Regions from separate parts of the Enterococcus bulliens genome, predicted to be linked through region 1. Evidence: predicted binding sites of a transcription regulator. Region 1 holds the regulator's gene; each other region holds the start of a gene.

What was found. The regulator CtsR, encoded in region 1, represses protease genes until heat stress. The targets are predictions, from matches to a motif close to TTGGTCAAAAAAGGTCAAANA.
Region 2: a site for CtsR is predicted at 2,702-2,722, ahead of clpP (ATP-dependent Clp endopeptidase proteolytic subunit ClpP). Genes of this name have one in related genera too.
Region 3: a site for CtsR is predicted at 2,678-2,698, ahead of clpB (ATP-dependent chaperone ClpB). Genes of this name have one in related genera too.

Annotation. Positions count from the first base shown of each region.
Region 1 covers NZ_JBSMXK010000001.1:124,728-130,057, reverse strand. Annotated here, with positions in the region: gene pknB (Stk1 family PASTA domain-containing Ser/Thr kinase) at 1-1,862, shown strand, start outside; gene ACWOEC_RS00660 (CtsR family transcriptional regulator) at 2,109-2,576, shown strand; gene ACWOEC_RS00655 (ATP-dependent Clp protease ATP-binding subunit) at 2,582-5,068, shown strand; gene ACWOEC_RS00650 (peptidase U32 family protein) at 5,253-5,330, shown strand, end outside.
Region 2 covers NZ_JBSMXK010000002.1:24,831-30,160, reverse strand. Annotated here, with positions in the region: gene hflX (GTPase HflX) at 1-1,102, opposite strand, end outside; gene miaA (tRNA (adenosine(37)-N6)-dimethylallyltransferase MiaA) at 1,099-2,028, opposite strand; gene ACWOEC_RS01465 (hypothetical protein) at 2,106-2,624, opposite strand; gene clpP (ATP-dependent Clp endopeptidase proteolytic subunit ClpP) at 2,799-3,383, shown strand; partial or broken gene ACWOEC_RS01455 (gamma carbonic anhydrase family protein) at 3,484-3,934, opposite strand; gene ACWOEC_RS01450 (ABC transporter ATP-binding protein) at 3,951-5,330, opposite strand, start outside.
Region 3 covers NZ_JBSMXK010000006.1:70,823-76,152, forward strand. Annotated here, with positions in the region: gene clpB (ATP-dependent chaperone ClpB) at 15-2,618, opposite strand; gene ACWOEC_RS04765 (diacylglycerol/lipid kinase family protein) at 2,944-3,852, opposite strand; gene pepT (peptidase T) at 3,934-5,163, opposite strand; gene ACWOEC_RS04775 (Nif3-like dinuclear metal center hexameric protein) at 5,192-5,330, opposite strand, start outside.

The DNA of each region.
Region 1 (5,330 bases):
CCTATGAAAAAGTTGTCGACATTATGGATCAAATTTTATCTGCGGTCACTTTAGCGCATGAACATCGTATTATTCATCGTGACTTAAAGCCGCAAAATATTTTGATCAATGAAGAAGGCGTTGTGAAGATCACAGATTTTGGGATCGCGATTGCCTTATCCGAAACGTCAATTACCCAAACCAACTCGATGTTAGGATCGGTGCATTATTTATCACCTGAACAAGCACGAGGTTCGATGGCCACTAGTCAATCAGATATCTATGCGATGGGAATCATTTTATTTGAGATGTTGACTGGAAGTGTTCCATTTGACGGCGAGTCAGCAGTCACGATTGCTTTAAAACATTTTCAAGATGAAATACCCTCTGTTCACCAATTTGATGGTGCGATCCCGCAAGCTTTGGAAAATGTCGTGTTAAAAGCAACTGCTAAAAATCCAGAAGATCGTTATAAAACAACACAAGAGATGCAAAATGATTTAAATACCGCATTATCTCCTGCACGAGCAAACGAAGCCAAATGGACACCGCTTCCTGAAGGACCACTAGTAGAAACTAAAGAGTTAGAACCTGTAGCGCCTATTCGTCCTGAAGTGGAGCAAGTTGCGGTCCAATCAGAACCAGAACACAAAGTAGAAGAACAACCCAACAAACCTACGAAGAAAAAACGTTGGTGGTTAAGTATTCCAATTATTGTATTGATCTTATGTTTGATCGGTGGGGTCTATTGGGTCGTAGCGAGAACCAATCAATCGATCGCAATTCCTGATGTAGCAAAACTAGACGAGACAGCAGCCATCAATAAATTGACACAAGCCGGTCTGACTGTTTCAAATTCTAGTAAAGAAATCGCTAGTGAAACGATCGAAGCTGGACAAGTCGTTAAAACGGACCCAGAAATTGGTGTTGAAGTGAAAAAAACAACGCCGATTACACTATATATCTCAACAGGAAAAGCCACTGTGAAGATGTTAGATTATGAAAATAAAACATTAGATGATGCCAAACAAACGCTACTTAATGCTGGATTTAAAAAGAAACATATTACGACTACTGAAGAATATAGTTCCGAGGTAGAAAAAGGTAAGATCATTTCGCAAACACCAGATGCAGATGAAGAAGTGGTAGCGGATGAAACGCAAGTGGAATTTGTGATCAGTAAGGGGCCTGAACCAGTGATGATGCCGGATTTAACTGGTCTGACTGAAACGCAAGCCTACCAAAGAATGGCAGCAAATGGTTTATCTGCAAATGGCTTGACGATGTCTGATGAAGTCTTTAGCGATCAACCAAAAGGTACGATCATCTCACAAACACCAGCTTATGGTGAAGATGTTTTACCAGGCGATACTAGTGTCACGTATGTCTTAAGTAAAGGTGTCGAAACAATCACGGTACCTGACGTGACGGGCAAAACCAAGTCAGATGCGGAAAAAGCATTAAAAGATGCTGGATTAACAAGTACTTCGACTGAGGAATACGATGATACTGTAGCTGAAGGAAAAGTAATTAGTATGACGCCAACTGGCGAAGTCGCAAAAGGCAGCCAAGTTGCTTTAGTGATTTCAAAAGGAAAAGAACCAGCTGACAAAACCTTTACAATCGACGTCAAAGGACAATTCGATACTAAAGGCGAAGCAAGTCAAACAATCACGGTATCAGTATCAGATGCGAATGCAACAAGTGGCCGACAAATCGATCAATACGTTCTTACCAAAGAGAATCCAACGTATAATCGTTCATTAACGATCACTGTTAAAGAAGGTCAAAAAGCTAAAATCACGATTACTCGTGATGGGAAAGAAGTAGTATCAAAAGAAGTTTCTCAAGCTTCAGATGGTCCGATTACGATTCCAAATTAAAGAAAATAGGTGTAGCTATAAGCAATAAGTTACTTCTAAAATAGTGTTTATTTGGTTTTTAGGGAGTGTGACAGAAATCTGTCGCACTCTCTTTTTGTAATTATTTGTCTAATCAAACACTTTGAAGTATAGTAAGAGAAACCTAAAGAACTTTTAAGGGAAAGTTTCATAAAAGGCCTTCTCCTTTTCTTTGTAAAAAAAATTCGTTATAATTAAGGTCAGTATTAGTCAAGGGAGGAACGGAGGATGGCTCAAAAAAACACATCTGATTTGATTGAAGCATATATTAAACAGATTTTAGAGACTAGTGAAATGATTGAAATCAAACGTGCCGAAATGGCAACATTATTCAATTGTGTTCCTTCTCAAATCAACTATGTCATCAACACTCGCTTTACCGTCCATCGAGGCTATATCGTTGAAAGTAAGCGTGGCGGGGGTGGATATATTCGTATTGAGAAAGTGCAACTGGCCACTTATCATCAGTTTCTAGAACATGTTGCTAAATTAATCGGAGATGAAGTTTCTGAAAAAGATGCACAAGCAATTTTACAAAAATTATATGAAGAAAAGATCTTAACCAAACGCGAAGGTAATTTGTTATTATCCACATTGTCTAAGCAAGCATTAGGGTCACTCGAAACAGAAAATCAACTACGCGCCTCCATGCTGATGGCAGTATTGGAGCGTCTAAGTTATGAAGATAGGAAGTGAATGTGATGGATGAATTATTCACACCAAAAGCACGTATCGTGCTAGAAATCGCACAAGAAGAAGCAAAATATTTTAAACATCAATCCGTTGGTTCAGAGCATTTACTTTTAGCACTGATTATTGAACAAGATGGTATTGCAGGAAAAGTTTTACGCGAAATGAATGTGACCGAACAAGATATTCGCGAAGAAATCGAGCATTTGACGGGTTATGGCTTGATGAAAATGTATCCTGAGAATGGATTTTTACCCTATTCTCCACGTGCCAGACAAATTTTTGCCTATGCTGGAGATGAATCAAAACGCTTAGGTTCTACCCAAATCGGTACCGAACATTTATTATTAGGATTACTGCGTGACGAAGAGATTTTAGCTTCTCGTATTGTCTTAAATTTAGGATTCAGTTTGGCAAAAATGCGCCAATTATTGAAGAAAAAAATGGGTATTTCTGAAAGTAGCAAAACGAGCAATAATCGTCGTCGCCAACGCAATACACAAGCCACTGAAGGGACACCTACGTTAGATACTTTGGCACGTGACTTAACAAAATTAGCACGTGAGCAAAAATTAGATCCAGTCGTAGGACGTCAAACTGAAGTCAAACGTTTGATCCAGATACTAAGTCGTCGTACGAAAAATAATCCGGTGTTAGTCGGTGAACCTGGTGTAGGGAAAACGGCGATCGCTGAAGGGTTAGCTCAAAAAATTATCAACGGAGAAGTGCCGCAAGATATGCAGCATAAACGTTTGATGATGTTAGATATGGGTGCATTGGTCGCTGGTACGAAATATCGTGGTGAATTTGAAGATCGTATGAAAAAAATTATTGATGAGATCTATCAAGATGGTCAAGTAATTTTATTTATCGATGAATTGCACACTTTGATTGGTGCTGGCGGAGCGGAAGGTGCAATCGATGCCTCAAATATTTTAAAACCTGCACTGGCCCGTGGGGAACTACAAACTATCGGCGCCACAACGCTTGATGAATACCAAAAATATATCGAAAAAGATGCTGCCTTAGAACGACGCTTTGCTCGGGTACAAGTTGACGAGCCTAGTGCTAAAGAAGCTGTGGAGATTTTAAAAGGATTGCGTCCACGCTATGAAGATCACCATGGTGTAGCAATCACTGATGAGGCGTTACAAGCAGCAGTTGATTTATCTGTTCGCTATTTGAATTCACGTCAATTACCCGATAAAGCAATCGATTTGATGGATGAAAGTGCCGCAAAAGTTCGACTAGATGAAGCTAAAGAGGCTTCTAAAACTGCTGTTTTGCAAGCCAAATTGGTAGAACTGATGGAGCAAAAAGAACAAGCTGTTCGTGATCAAGACTTTGATTTTGCAGCCTCTATTCGTAAAGAAGAAAAACGATTGAGTCAAGAACTAGCAGAATGGACATTGAAAGAAGCACAAGAAGCGACTCAAAAAGCTGAAAAAGTGACAGAAGAAGATGTTGCCGATGTGGTTTCACAATGGACAGGTATTCCGCTAAAACAATTGGAGAAAAAAGAAAGCGAACGCTTGTTGGAATTAGAAAAAGTCTTGCATCAACGAGTAATTGGTCAAGATGAAGCAGTGACAGCTGTTTCACGCTCTATCCGTCGTGCTCGTAGCGGACTGAAAGATCCAAATCGTCCAATCGGTTCGTTCATGTTCTTAGGACCTACTGGTGTTGGGAAGACTGAGTTAGCTAAAGCATTAGCAGCTGCTGTTTTTGGTAGCGAAGAAGCCATGATTCGTGTCGATATGTCAGAATACATGGAAAAATACAGTACCTCTCGTTTGATTGGTTCGCCTCCAGGATACGTAGGATATGATGAAGGTGGACAATTGACGGAAAAAGTACGAACAAAACCGTACTCAGTGATTTTATTAGATGAAATCGAAAAAGCCCATCCAGATGTATTCAATATTTTATTGCAAGTGTTGGATGATGGTCATTTAACAGACTCTAAAGGACGTAAAGTCGACTTTAGAAATACGATTTTGATCATGACCTCAAATATCGGCGCAACACAATTACGCGAAGAAAAAAATGTCGGATTTAATGTTGTCGATGCCACTAAAAATCACGAAGCGATGCAAAAACGAATCATGCAAGAACTAAAAATTGCTTACCGACCTGAATTTTTAAACCGTATCGATGAAACGGTAGTCTTCCGTTCATTAACGAAAGATGAAATTCAAGATATCGTGAAAATCATGAGTCAACCAGTAATCGCACGTCTAGCGCAACAAGGTGTACAGCTGAAAATTACGCCGGCTGCTTATGAAGTGATTGGAAAAGCTGGTTTTGACCCAGAATATGGTGCTAGACCAATTCGTCGGGCATTGCAAAAAGAAGTTGAAGATCGTTTGAGTGAAGCGTTGCTATCTAGTCAAATCAAATTATCTGATCATGTGACGATTGGTGCCAAACAAGGGAAAATCACATTAAGTGTTCGTAATCAAAAAACAAAAGAAAAACAAGCATTACAAGAAGCATAGTAAAAATGGGATGTGGCAGAGAGTTGTCACATCCCATTTTTATATAAAAATCACAAATCGATAGCGAAGGCTGTATAGCTGTAAAGTCGTTAAATAAAGCGATATAGAAATTATTTTTTTCTAATCAGCTTTTTTTTTACGATAGTTTGTGATAATATGAATTTGTTGAAAAGGAGGATGCTTCATGATCAAACTTATTGCTACAGTTGAATCGTTGGCACAAGCACACGCTATTTTGCCATACGTCGACTGTATTTATTTT
Region 2 (5,330 bases), on a different contig from region 1:
CTTGATCCGTTAGATTTAACGCGTAAGGTTCGAATTGTTCCATAATCACTTGCTTCACTCCACGAGCCACTTGTACTGTACTCGATTCATCACGAGCAGAGACCAAGACATTCGGGAATAAGGTCGGCACAAATTGTGTAAGATCAAGTTTATCTACTTTATTATAGACAGTTAAAACCGGAATATGAGCTAAATCCAACTCCTTCATCAGATTCACGACAGTTTTTTCTTGGATTTGTCGATCTTCAGCTGATGCATCTACGACATGAAGCAACAAATCCATCTCGCGACTTTCCTCTAAAGTCGAATGAAAGGCATCGATCAACTGTGTTGGCAAATCTTGCATAAACCCAACCGTATCTGTCAATGTGACCATCAAACCTTCTGGCAAGCGCCACTTTTTAGTTAAGGGATCTAGCGTAGCAAACAATTGATCTTTTTCAAATGTCTTAGCATCGGTCAGTCGATTTAGTAATGTAGATTTCCCAGCATTGGTATAGCCAATCAATCCAACTTGGATTTGATGACTTTGACGACGTTTTTCGCGCGTTCGTTCGCGATGAGCTGCTAATTCCTTTAACTCTCGTTTGACTTTCGTCATACGATTGCGGATATGACGACGATCTGTTTCTAACTTCGTTTCTCCAGGACCTCTAGTTCCAATCCCAGCACCTAGACGTGACATCGCAGCCCCTTGACCTACCAGACGAGGCAGCAAATAATTCAGCTGCGCCAATTCGACTTGTAATTTCCCTTCTTTAGAGCGCGCGCGCAAGGCAAAAATATCTAAAATCAACTGCACACGATCAATCACTAATACTCCTAATCGATCAGATAGTGTTTGATGTTGTCTAGGGGTAAGTTCGTGATTAAAGATCACAACATCGATTTCTTGTGCATCTACAGCTAAGGCGATCTCAGCAAGTTTGCCTTTCCCTATGATTGTTTGACGATTTACGACAGGTCGTTTTTGTTGCAAAATATCGACTACTTCCCCGTGTGCTGCTTGGACTAATTGGTTCATCTCTGCAAGCGACGAATCAAATGTTCGATAATTTTCTTCTGTTTCGACACCAATGATCAAGACACGTTCTTCTTTCATATCGTTTCCTCCAGCCAATTCTTTAGTTCATCTAACAATTTGTCATACTCTTGTGGATGTGTCACCAAATCAAACCAATGTGCGGACAGCCGGTTACGAAACCACGTCAATTGACGTTTAGCGTATCTTCTAGAAGCCAGTTGGATCGATTCGATCGTTTCAGTTAGACTTTGTTGTCCATCAAAATAAGGTAAAAACTCTTTATAACCGATCCCTTGCCAAGCGTGAGCTTCTCTTTGTACTAGCAAACCACGAGCTTCTTCTTCTAAACCTTGTTTGATCATCCACTCCACTCGTTGATTGATTCGTTCATACAAGACATCCCGCTCAGTTGTCAATCCAATCAAATAATAATCATATAGCGCTTGTGGTTTTTGAGTAGGCGTCAAGATACTTTTGCCAGTTACTAAAAATACCTCTAGTGCGCGCAACACTTTTCGTGTATTGTTCACATGAATCGCATCAGCAGCTAATGGATCACGAGCAGCCAATCGTTGCCAAAGTTCTTCTTTCGAACAAGTACGTTCTAATTGAACCAATTCTTGTTTGATTTGTACTTGTTCAGGTGTGACCTCCCCCTCATTTCCTAGCTTAAAATCGTATAATAGCGCTTGAATATAAAGACCTGTACCCCCAACGACGATTGGGAGTTTACCTTTTTGGGTGATTTCTGTAATTTTTTGCCGTGCGTGTTGTTGAAATTCAGCGACCGAATAACGTTCGCTCCACTCACAAATATCGATCAAATAATGTGGCACTCCATCCATTTCTTCTGGTGTTACTTTAGCTGTCCCAATATCTAATTTACGATATACTTGCATCGAATCGCCACTAATGATTTCACCATTTAACGCTCGTGCTAGTTGAATACTAAGTGCTGTTTTTCCGACTGCTGTCGGGCCAGCGATCACTATAACTTTCTCCACATGCTTCTTCCTTTTCTCGTTTTTAGAAACGAATAAAGCTGATCTGCACATGTACAGATCAGCCTTAAACGAATCGACTATAATGGTTTTGAAAAATACGTATACGGTTGATCCGTCATTTGTTGTACTTGATTTTTTCGTTCGTAGATCATTTCTTTAATCTCATCAGAAAAACTTTCCATCAACATTCGGCCACCTTTAAATGCATATCCACCATATTGAACGGTTTCTTCAGGCGATAATACAACTTTACGCGTTGCAATCTTTTTGAAAAATTCTTCAACAAAATAATTTGGTAAATAAAAACTGTTTTGTGCTGTAAAAGACTGCAAGTAAATATAATCATCAACTGAAATATAGCAATCGTCAAACGCATCAAAACTAAGATATTTATCCATCATTACCATACGTTTTTCTAAAATCTCATTGATTTTTTTATTTAATAAGACTAATGTTTCGATTTCGCGAATTCGATGGTCAAGCTCGCGTTGACGTTTTTCTTTACGCTCATCGTAACGGATTCGTAAATTGAAGGTAAATGTGACGATCCCTGCACCTACGAACACGCCGATAATTCCCATAATAAAAGCTATCATCTACAAATCCTCCTCAACTTCTCTTCTTATTCTAGCATTTTTTTAGGAATTTGACACGAAGTTTACGCAGGTTTTTTTATTTGACCTTTATTGACCTTGTGTGTATACTTACTCTTAGGTTTTCACCCTAATTTGTGTTAAACTAATTTCATTCTATTAAAGGAGGATTTTTCAATGAATTTAATCCCTACAGTTATTGAACAATCATCAAGAGGCGAACGCGCTTATGACATTTACTCACGTCTATTAAAAGACCGAATCATCATGTTAAGTGGACAAGTAACAGATGACTTAGCCAACTCTATTATTTCACAGTTACTATTTTTAGATGCACAAGATTCTGAAAAAGACATCTACTTGTATATCAACTCTCCTGGTGGTAGTGTTACCGCAGGACTTGCGATTTACGATACGATGAACTTTGTAAAAGCAGATGTGCAAACCATTGTAATGGGAATGGCTGCGTCAATGGGTAGTTTCTTATTAACAGCAGGTACAAAAGGCAAACGTTTTGCTTTGCCAAATGCTGAAATTATGATCCACCAACCATTAGGTGGCGCTCAAGGTCAAGCAACTGAGATCGAAATTGCAGCACGCCACATTTTAAAAACACGCGAACGCTTAAACAGCATTTTAGCTGAACGCACAGGCCAACCAATCGAAGTCATTGAAAAAGATACTGACCGCGATAATTTCATGACCGCTACTGAAGCAAAAGAATATGGTCTGATCGATGAAATTTTAGTAAATAAAAAATAAAAAGAGACTGTGACAGCTGCTTGTTTTTGAAAGCGTGATTGCGAACACATCATGTATTCCTTTTTAGGGGGATGACAGATTTCTGTCATCCCCCTCTTTTTTACGTTTGTTTAATATAACGGCCCGATTGAAATTCTTTGGCTAACGTCACATAATGCGCTGTGTTTTCGTGATTTGCCTGAATCTCTTCTTTTGTCAGTGGGCGAATGACTTTTGCTGGACGACCAAATGCGAGTGAATTTTCAGGAATAACGGTCCCTTTTGTCACTAGAGAACCTGCGCCGATCAAGCTATTTTCCCCAATTACAGCACTATCTAAGATGATCGAACTCATCCCAATCAATGCGCCACGTTTGATATGACATCCATGGAGCATGCATTGATGGCTGATTGTGTCCGACATGGATAATCGTTCCATCTTGGATATTCGAACGATCTTTGATCACAATTGGTGCCACGTCACCACGGAGTACGCTGTGAAACCATACGCTACTGTGCTCGCCCAACGTCACATCACCTACGACGAGCGCTCCTTCTGCAATAAAACTCATTTGATTTCCTCGCTTTCTATTCTTCTGCAAATTGACTATTGTAAAGATTGCTATAAAATCCTCCTTTAGCCAACAAGCTTTCATGAGTTCCTTGTTCGACAATGGACCCTTGATCTAATACTAAAATCAAATCAGCTTCTCGAATCGTTGACAAGCGATGGGCAATCACAAAACTCGTTCTCCCTGTCATGATTTTTTCCATCGCACGTTGGATCAGTTGCTCTAAACGCGTATCGACTGAACTCGTCGCTTCGTCTAAAATCAAGATTTTGGGATCTGCTAAAATCGCTCTAGCAATCGTGAGCAATTGTTTTTGGCCTAAAGAAACATTTTCTCCTTCAGCGTTGATGACCATTTCATAGCCATTTGGCATCGTACGAATAAAATGATCGACATTGGCTGCCTTGGCCGCGTCTACAATTTCATAATCGGATGCATCAAGACGGCCAAAACGAATGTTATCTGCAATTGTCCCTTCATACAACCAAGCATCTTGTAAGACCATTCCAAATTGTTGTCTGACAGCTTGCCTTGAAACAGTCTTCGTATCGACACCGTCGATCTTGATTGCACCTGAGTCAACATCATAAAAACGCATCAATAAATTGATCAATGTTGTTTTCCCAGCACCTGTAGGTCCGACGATCGCTACTGTTTGTCCAGCTTTAACCTCTAGATTGAAATGTTTGATCAATGGTTTGTCAGAATGATAGGAAAACGAAACATCTTCAAAGCTAACAGCTCCAGTAATTGTTTGAGGCAACTGATTGTCTTCACCAGCTGTAGATTCTTCTACTTCATCTAAAAAGCCAAATACGCGTTTTGACGCTGCCGAAGCACTTTGTAACAATGCAGACAATTGTGTGATATTTCCTAGAGGCTGACTGACTTGCCAAATATATTGGATAAACGCTTGTAATTGTCCGACAACCAACACGCCAGCGATGACATAATACATTCCCAATACTGCCATTACGACATAAGTCAAATAAGAAGTCAGTTGTACAAAAGGCATCATCAAGCCCGAGATTACGGTTGCTTTAAACCCAAATTGCCGTAATTTTCCATTGACTTCATGGAACTCTGTGACTGTTTCTTGTTCACGTCCATACATTTTTAAGACGCTAAAGCCCGTCATATTTTCTTGGACAAAACCATTCATGGATCCTAGCGCATTTTGCATTCGATTGAAATAGACTTGTGATTTTTTAACAATAAATCGCGAAATAAAATACGAAACCGGAATCATAATCAAACTGACGATTGCCATAAAGACATTGATATAAAACATCAACGCTACTGCAAACACAATACTTAAAATCGCTGAAAATATCCCAATCAACGCTTGTTGCATCGCACCACTTAAAGCATCGACGTCGTTGGTCACACGAGATAA
Region 3 (5,330 bases), on a different contig from region 1:
TGCTCACTCTTCATCTAATCTTCAATCGGTGTATTTTCAAATACTAAATTTCCTTCTAACAATTCGATCGTAACGTTCGTTTTTGGTGTTATTCGACCAGAAATAATCTCTTTTGCTAGTGGTGTTTCGACTTCTTTAGTGATAAATCGTTTCAACGGACGTGCACCATAAGCAGGTTCATACGCTTCATTGGCAATCCAGCGTTTCGCTTCATCACTTAATGTTAGATAGATTTCTTGATGCTCAAGACGTTTTGTTACTTGAGAAACGAGTTTATCGACAATCCCCACGACATTATCTAAACTTAGTGGTGTAAATAAAATCGTATCGTCAATTCGATTTAAAAACTCTGGTTTAAAACTACCTCGAAGAATCGTTAAGACTTGCTCTTTGATTTCTTCTGGAATTTTCCCTTCGCTTGTCACACCTTCAAGTAATAATTGTGAACCAATATTACTTGTCATGATCATGACGGTATTTTTAAAGTCTACTACACGTCCTTTAGAATCCGTCAAACGACCATCATCTAATACTTGTAATAAGATATTGAAGACATCTGGGTGTGCTTTTTCGATTTCATCTAATAACACGATCGTATAGGGATTGCGACGTACCGCTTCGGTCAATTGTCCCCCTTCTTCATATCCGACATAGCCTGGAGGTGCACCTACTAGACGAGAGACCGCATGTTTTTCCATATATTCACTCATGTCGATGCGAACCATATGCTCTTGTGAATCAAAAAGATTTTCAGCTAACGCTTTTGCCAGTTCTGTTTTTCCGACACCAGTTGGCCCTAGGAACAAGAATGAGCCGAGTGGACGATTTGGATCTTGCAAGCCTGCTCGAGACCGTAAGACAGCATCGCTTACTGCATCAACCGCTTCATCTTGTCCAATCACGCGTAAATGCAATGTCTCATTTAATTTCATTAATTTTTCGCGTTCGCCCTCAACTAATTTTGTGACTGGAATTCCAGTCATGCGACCAACAACGGTAGCGATCTCATTGTCCGTTACTGATTCTTGTACCATTCGTGAAATCTCTTGTTGGTTTTTGACTTCTAAATCTTTTAACTCTTGTTCTAACTGTGGAATCGTTCCATGACGCAAAACAGCAGCACGTTCTAAATCATAGTTGTTTTCAGCATCTTCTAATTCATGGCGAGCGCGGTCGATTTCAGCCCGTTTGGTTGAAATGGCATTGACTTCTTCTTTTTCGGTCTCCCACTGCATCTTCATCGTATTGGCTTCTTCACGTAAGTTTGCCAATTCTTCTTGTAATGAATTCAAGCGTTTTTTAGAAGCATCATCTTTTTCTTTCTTTAAAGCTGCTTCTTCGATCTCTAATTGCATCAAACGACGTGTTACTTGATCTAATTCAGTCGGCATCGAATTCATTTCCACTCGAATCGTCGCACAAGCTTCATCGACCAGATCAATGGCTTTATCTGGTAAGAAGCGGTCTGTGATATATCGATCCGATAATGTAGCTGCTGCAACTAAGGCATTATCGTGGATATTCACACCGTGATGAATCTCAAAGCGTTCTTTCAAACCACGCAAAATAGAAATCGTGTCTTCGACAGTTGGTTCTTTTACTAAGACTTTTTGGAAACGACGCTCCAATGCTTTGTCTTTTTCCATATATTGACGGTATTCATCAAGTGTAGTTGCCCCGATCGTATGCAATTCTCCCCGAGCAAGCATCGGTTTTAATAAATTTCCAGCATCCATACTGCCTTCTGTTTTACCGGCGCCTACGATCGTATGGATCTCATCAATAAAGAGGATGATTTGTCCATCTGATTTTTTCACTTCTTGCAATACCGCTTTTAGTCGTTCTTCAAATTCTCCTCTAAATTTTGCTCCAGCAATCAAAGCACCCATATCTAAAGAGAAGATTGTTTTATTTTTTAAGTTTTCAGGTACATCTTTACGAACAATTCGTTGGGCCAAGCCTTCAACAATCGCTGTTTTCCCAACTCCAGGTTCTCCAATCAATACTGGATTATTCTTTGTCTTACGTGACAATATCCGAATCACGTCTCGAATTTCTTCGTCACGTCCGATAATTGGATCCATTTTTCCATTTTTGACTTGTTCGATTAAATCTACACCGTATTTTTCTAATGCTTTATAGGTTTCTTCTTGGTTTTGTGATGTCACTTTTTCTCCACCTCGCATTTGTAAAATTAATTCTTTTAAATTCTTTAAGGTTAATCCTTGTTGTAGTAGATATTTAGTTAGTCCATAATTTTTCATATCCATTAAAGCCAATACGACAACCTCAGTCGCAAGATACTCATCTTCAAATTCACTACGAATTCGGTCAGCTTGTGTAAACAAGTGAAATAAATTTTGACTCATATTTTGACCATACGTCACTTGTGATCCTTCAATTACAGGTAGTTTATCTAACTCACGGTCAATCTCACGTTCAAATAAGTCTACGTCTAAACCGGCATCCTTATATAGATTGCGTGCAAAGTGATTCGGCTGTAAAAAAATCTTCCAAAGATGTGCGATATCGATTTCTTGGTGATGACGGGTTATCGCGATCTGTTGTGCTTCAGCTAAAGCACTTTGTAAAGTCGTTGTCATTTTTTCAATTTCCATCGATGTATTCCTCCCATCGTGTGTCATACATTTTTTCCTTACAAGCTTACTATACCTCGATGGTCAGTAAAGGTCAAATAATTCGTCTGATCTTCTACTTTAAACTTTACCTTTTCTTAAAAAAAAGACCATCGCTTTAACTTACGGATTACTTTCAATTTTAAAAGTCCATTCATCAAAAAACACCTCAGTATCCCTTATTCAGAGTGCTGAGGTGTTTAGCTATACTATACAGTGCTTTGGTTTATTCTTTTTGTCTCATTTCTTTAAACTCTTGTTTTTAAGAAAAAGAGCCAACCATTCATCACCAGAACATATAAGCTGATCATACGGTTTGATCTGATGCCACTAAAACACGCATCCCTTGTTTCACTACTTTAATGGTCACCGGTAGATCATCAGTTGGATCACCATCTGTTCGAGTTCGAACATGGTTTTTTTGCGATGTAATCGTCACCTGATCGGTCGAAAAATAATCGATTTCTTGAATTTCTGCTAATTTACCAGAAATCACTTTAGGTAAAATACGTATCGTTTGCCATAAATTGATTCGTTTTAAAACCGTAATGTGCATCTGGCCGTCATCAGAAGCTGCTGATTCATCAAAATGGACATAGCCACCAGCAGAATTGGTCATGGTGATCGTGACTAACGAAGATTTTCCTGCCCAACGTTTTGTTGGTGTTTCGATGGTTAGTGGATAACGCTTCTTTTTGCGTAATAGTCTGAAAAACCGTTTCATAAATGCAAGCGGACCATACGTCTGTTTTTCTTTTTGACTAACACGAGCTGCTGTATCTGCTAGTAAACCGATCGTAAGTGTAGAGATGATGACCTCTTTGTCATTGATCACACCATAATCGACACCTTTAGGCCTGCCGTGAGCGATAATAGGAAAGACTCCTTGTGGTTTTAGCGGTAGATTTAATGAGCGAGCAAAATTGTTGACCGTCCCACCTGGAATGATCCCGACCGTATACTGTTCCATTTGTGAACGAAACGTATTGACCAAATGATGGAGTGTCCCATCGCCTCCGATAAATACAAGCCGTGTGACATCATGTTTGGTTGCAAATGCACGTAACTCTTCTGGATTCGTGTCCGCGTTAGATACATGAGTCCATACGTTCCACTCAGGTTGTTCTTTTTGTAAATAGTTGGTTAATGATGTAGCAATGTTTTGTCCTTCGTTATTTCCTGAAGAATCGTTATAAATAATTAAGACAGTTTCCATAATAAAGCCTTCCTTTTACGGTTCATTTAGAAAAAAAGAAGAAACCATCTGACTAGTTTCTTCTTTTTCCTTCATTCTACGTTATTTTGCATTATTTTCAACAATTTTGATGATAACATCCGTGGCTTTTTCCATGCTCTCAACAGCAACAAATTCAAACCGTCCATGCATATTTTCACCACCAGCAAAGATATTTGGTGTTGGAATCCCTAAATAAGAAATTTTCGATCCATCAGTTCCCCCGCGTACAGGTTCGATAATGGGTTCAATCCCTAATTCGATCATCGCTTCTTTTGCTAACGTCACAATCGACATGTCTTTTTCGATAATTTCTTTCATATTGTAATATTGATCAAATACATTGACCAGTACACGTTCTTGATCAAAGTGTTGATTTAACTTATCTTTAATGGTCATCATCATCGCTTTACGCTCTTCAAAACGTGTCCGATCATGGTCACGAATGATATAGCTCAAACTTGCTTCTTCAGTCGTACCATCAAAAGCCATTAAATGATAAAATCCTTGTTCACCATCTGTTTTTTCTGGCACTTCATCTTTAGGTAATTCATTATGATAATCGATCCCTAATTGAAGCGCATTGATCATTGTATCTTTTGCAGTTCCAGGATGGACATTTTTACCTAAGATCGTAATGTCCGCTTGAGCGGCATTGAATGTCTCGTATTGCAACTCACCTACTGGTCCACCGTCCATCGTGTAGGCAAAATCGACAGCAAATGCATCTACGTCAAATTTATCTGCTCCAACACCAATTTCTTCGTCTGGACCAAATGCTACTTTTACTTCACCGTGCTCAATTTCTGGATGTGAAAGTAAGTATTCCATCGCAGTCATGATTTCAGCGATGCCTGATTTATCATCTGATCCTAATAAAGTCGAGCCATCTGTCGTAATCAGTGTTTGACCTTTATAGTGTGCTAGATTTGGAAAGTCCTTCACGTTAAGTGTATATTTTCCTTCTGCATCTAACGGAATTGTTGTTTGACCATCATAGTTCTCGACAAACTGCGGATTTACATCGACGGCATTGAAGTCAGCTGTATCCATGTGTGCAATAAAGCCAATCGAACGGACTTCTTTCGTAGTGTTTTTAGGTAACGTCGCCATCACGAATCCATTGCTTTCGTTATAGACGACATCAGACATACCGATCGTTTCTAACTCTTTTTTTAATTCTTTTGCAAACGCAATTTGTGTGGGTGTAGAGGGTGTCGTGTCACTAGTTGCATCTGAACGTGTTTCTGTTTTCACATAACGAATAAATCGTGGAACTAAATTTTCATACATAATACTAAACGCCTACCTTTTAACTGATTTATTTAAAATAAAATGGATTGGTATTCACTGTAGAGGCTACTACATCTACGGCAAAACCGTCTACTTGACTCCACTCTATCATTTTCTGAACAAATGTCAAAATACATCGCTCTTCAATGTGATGTCCTGGGTCAATT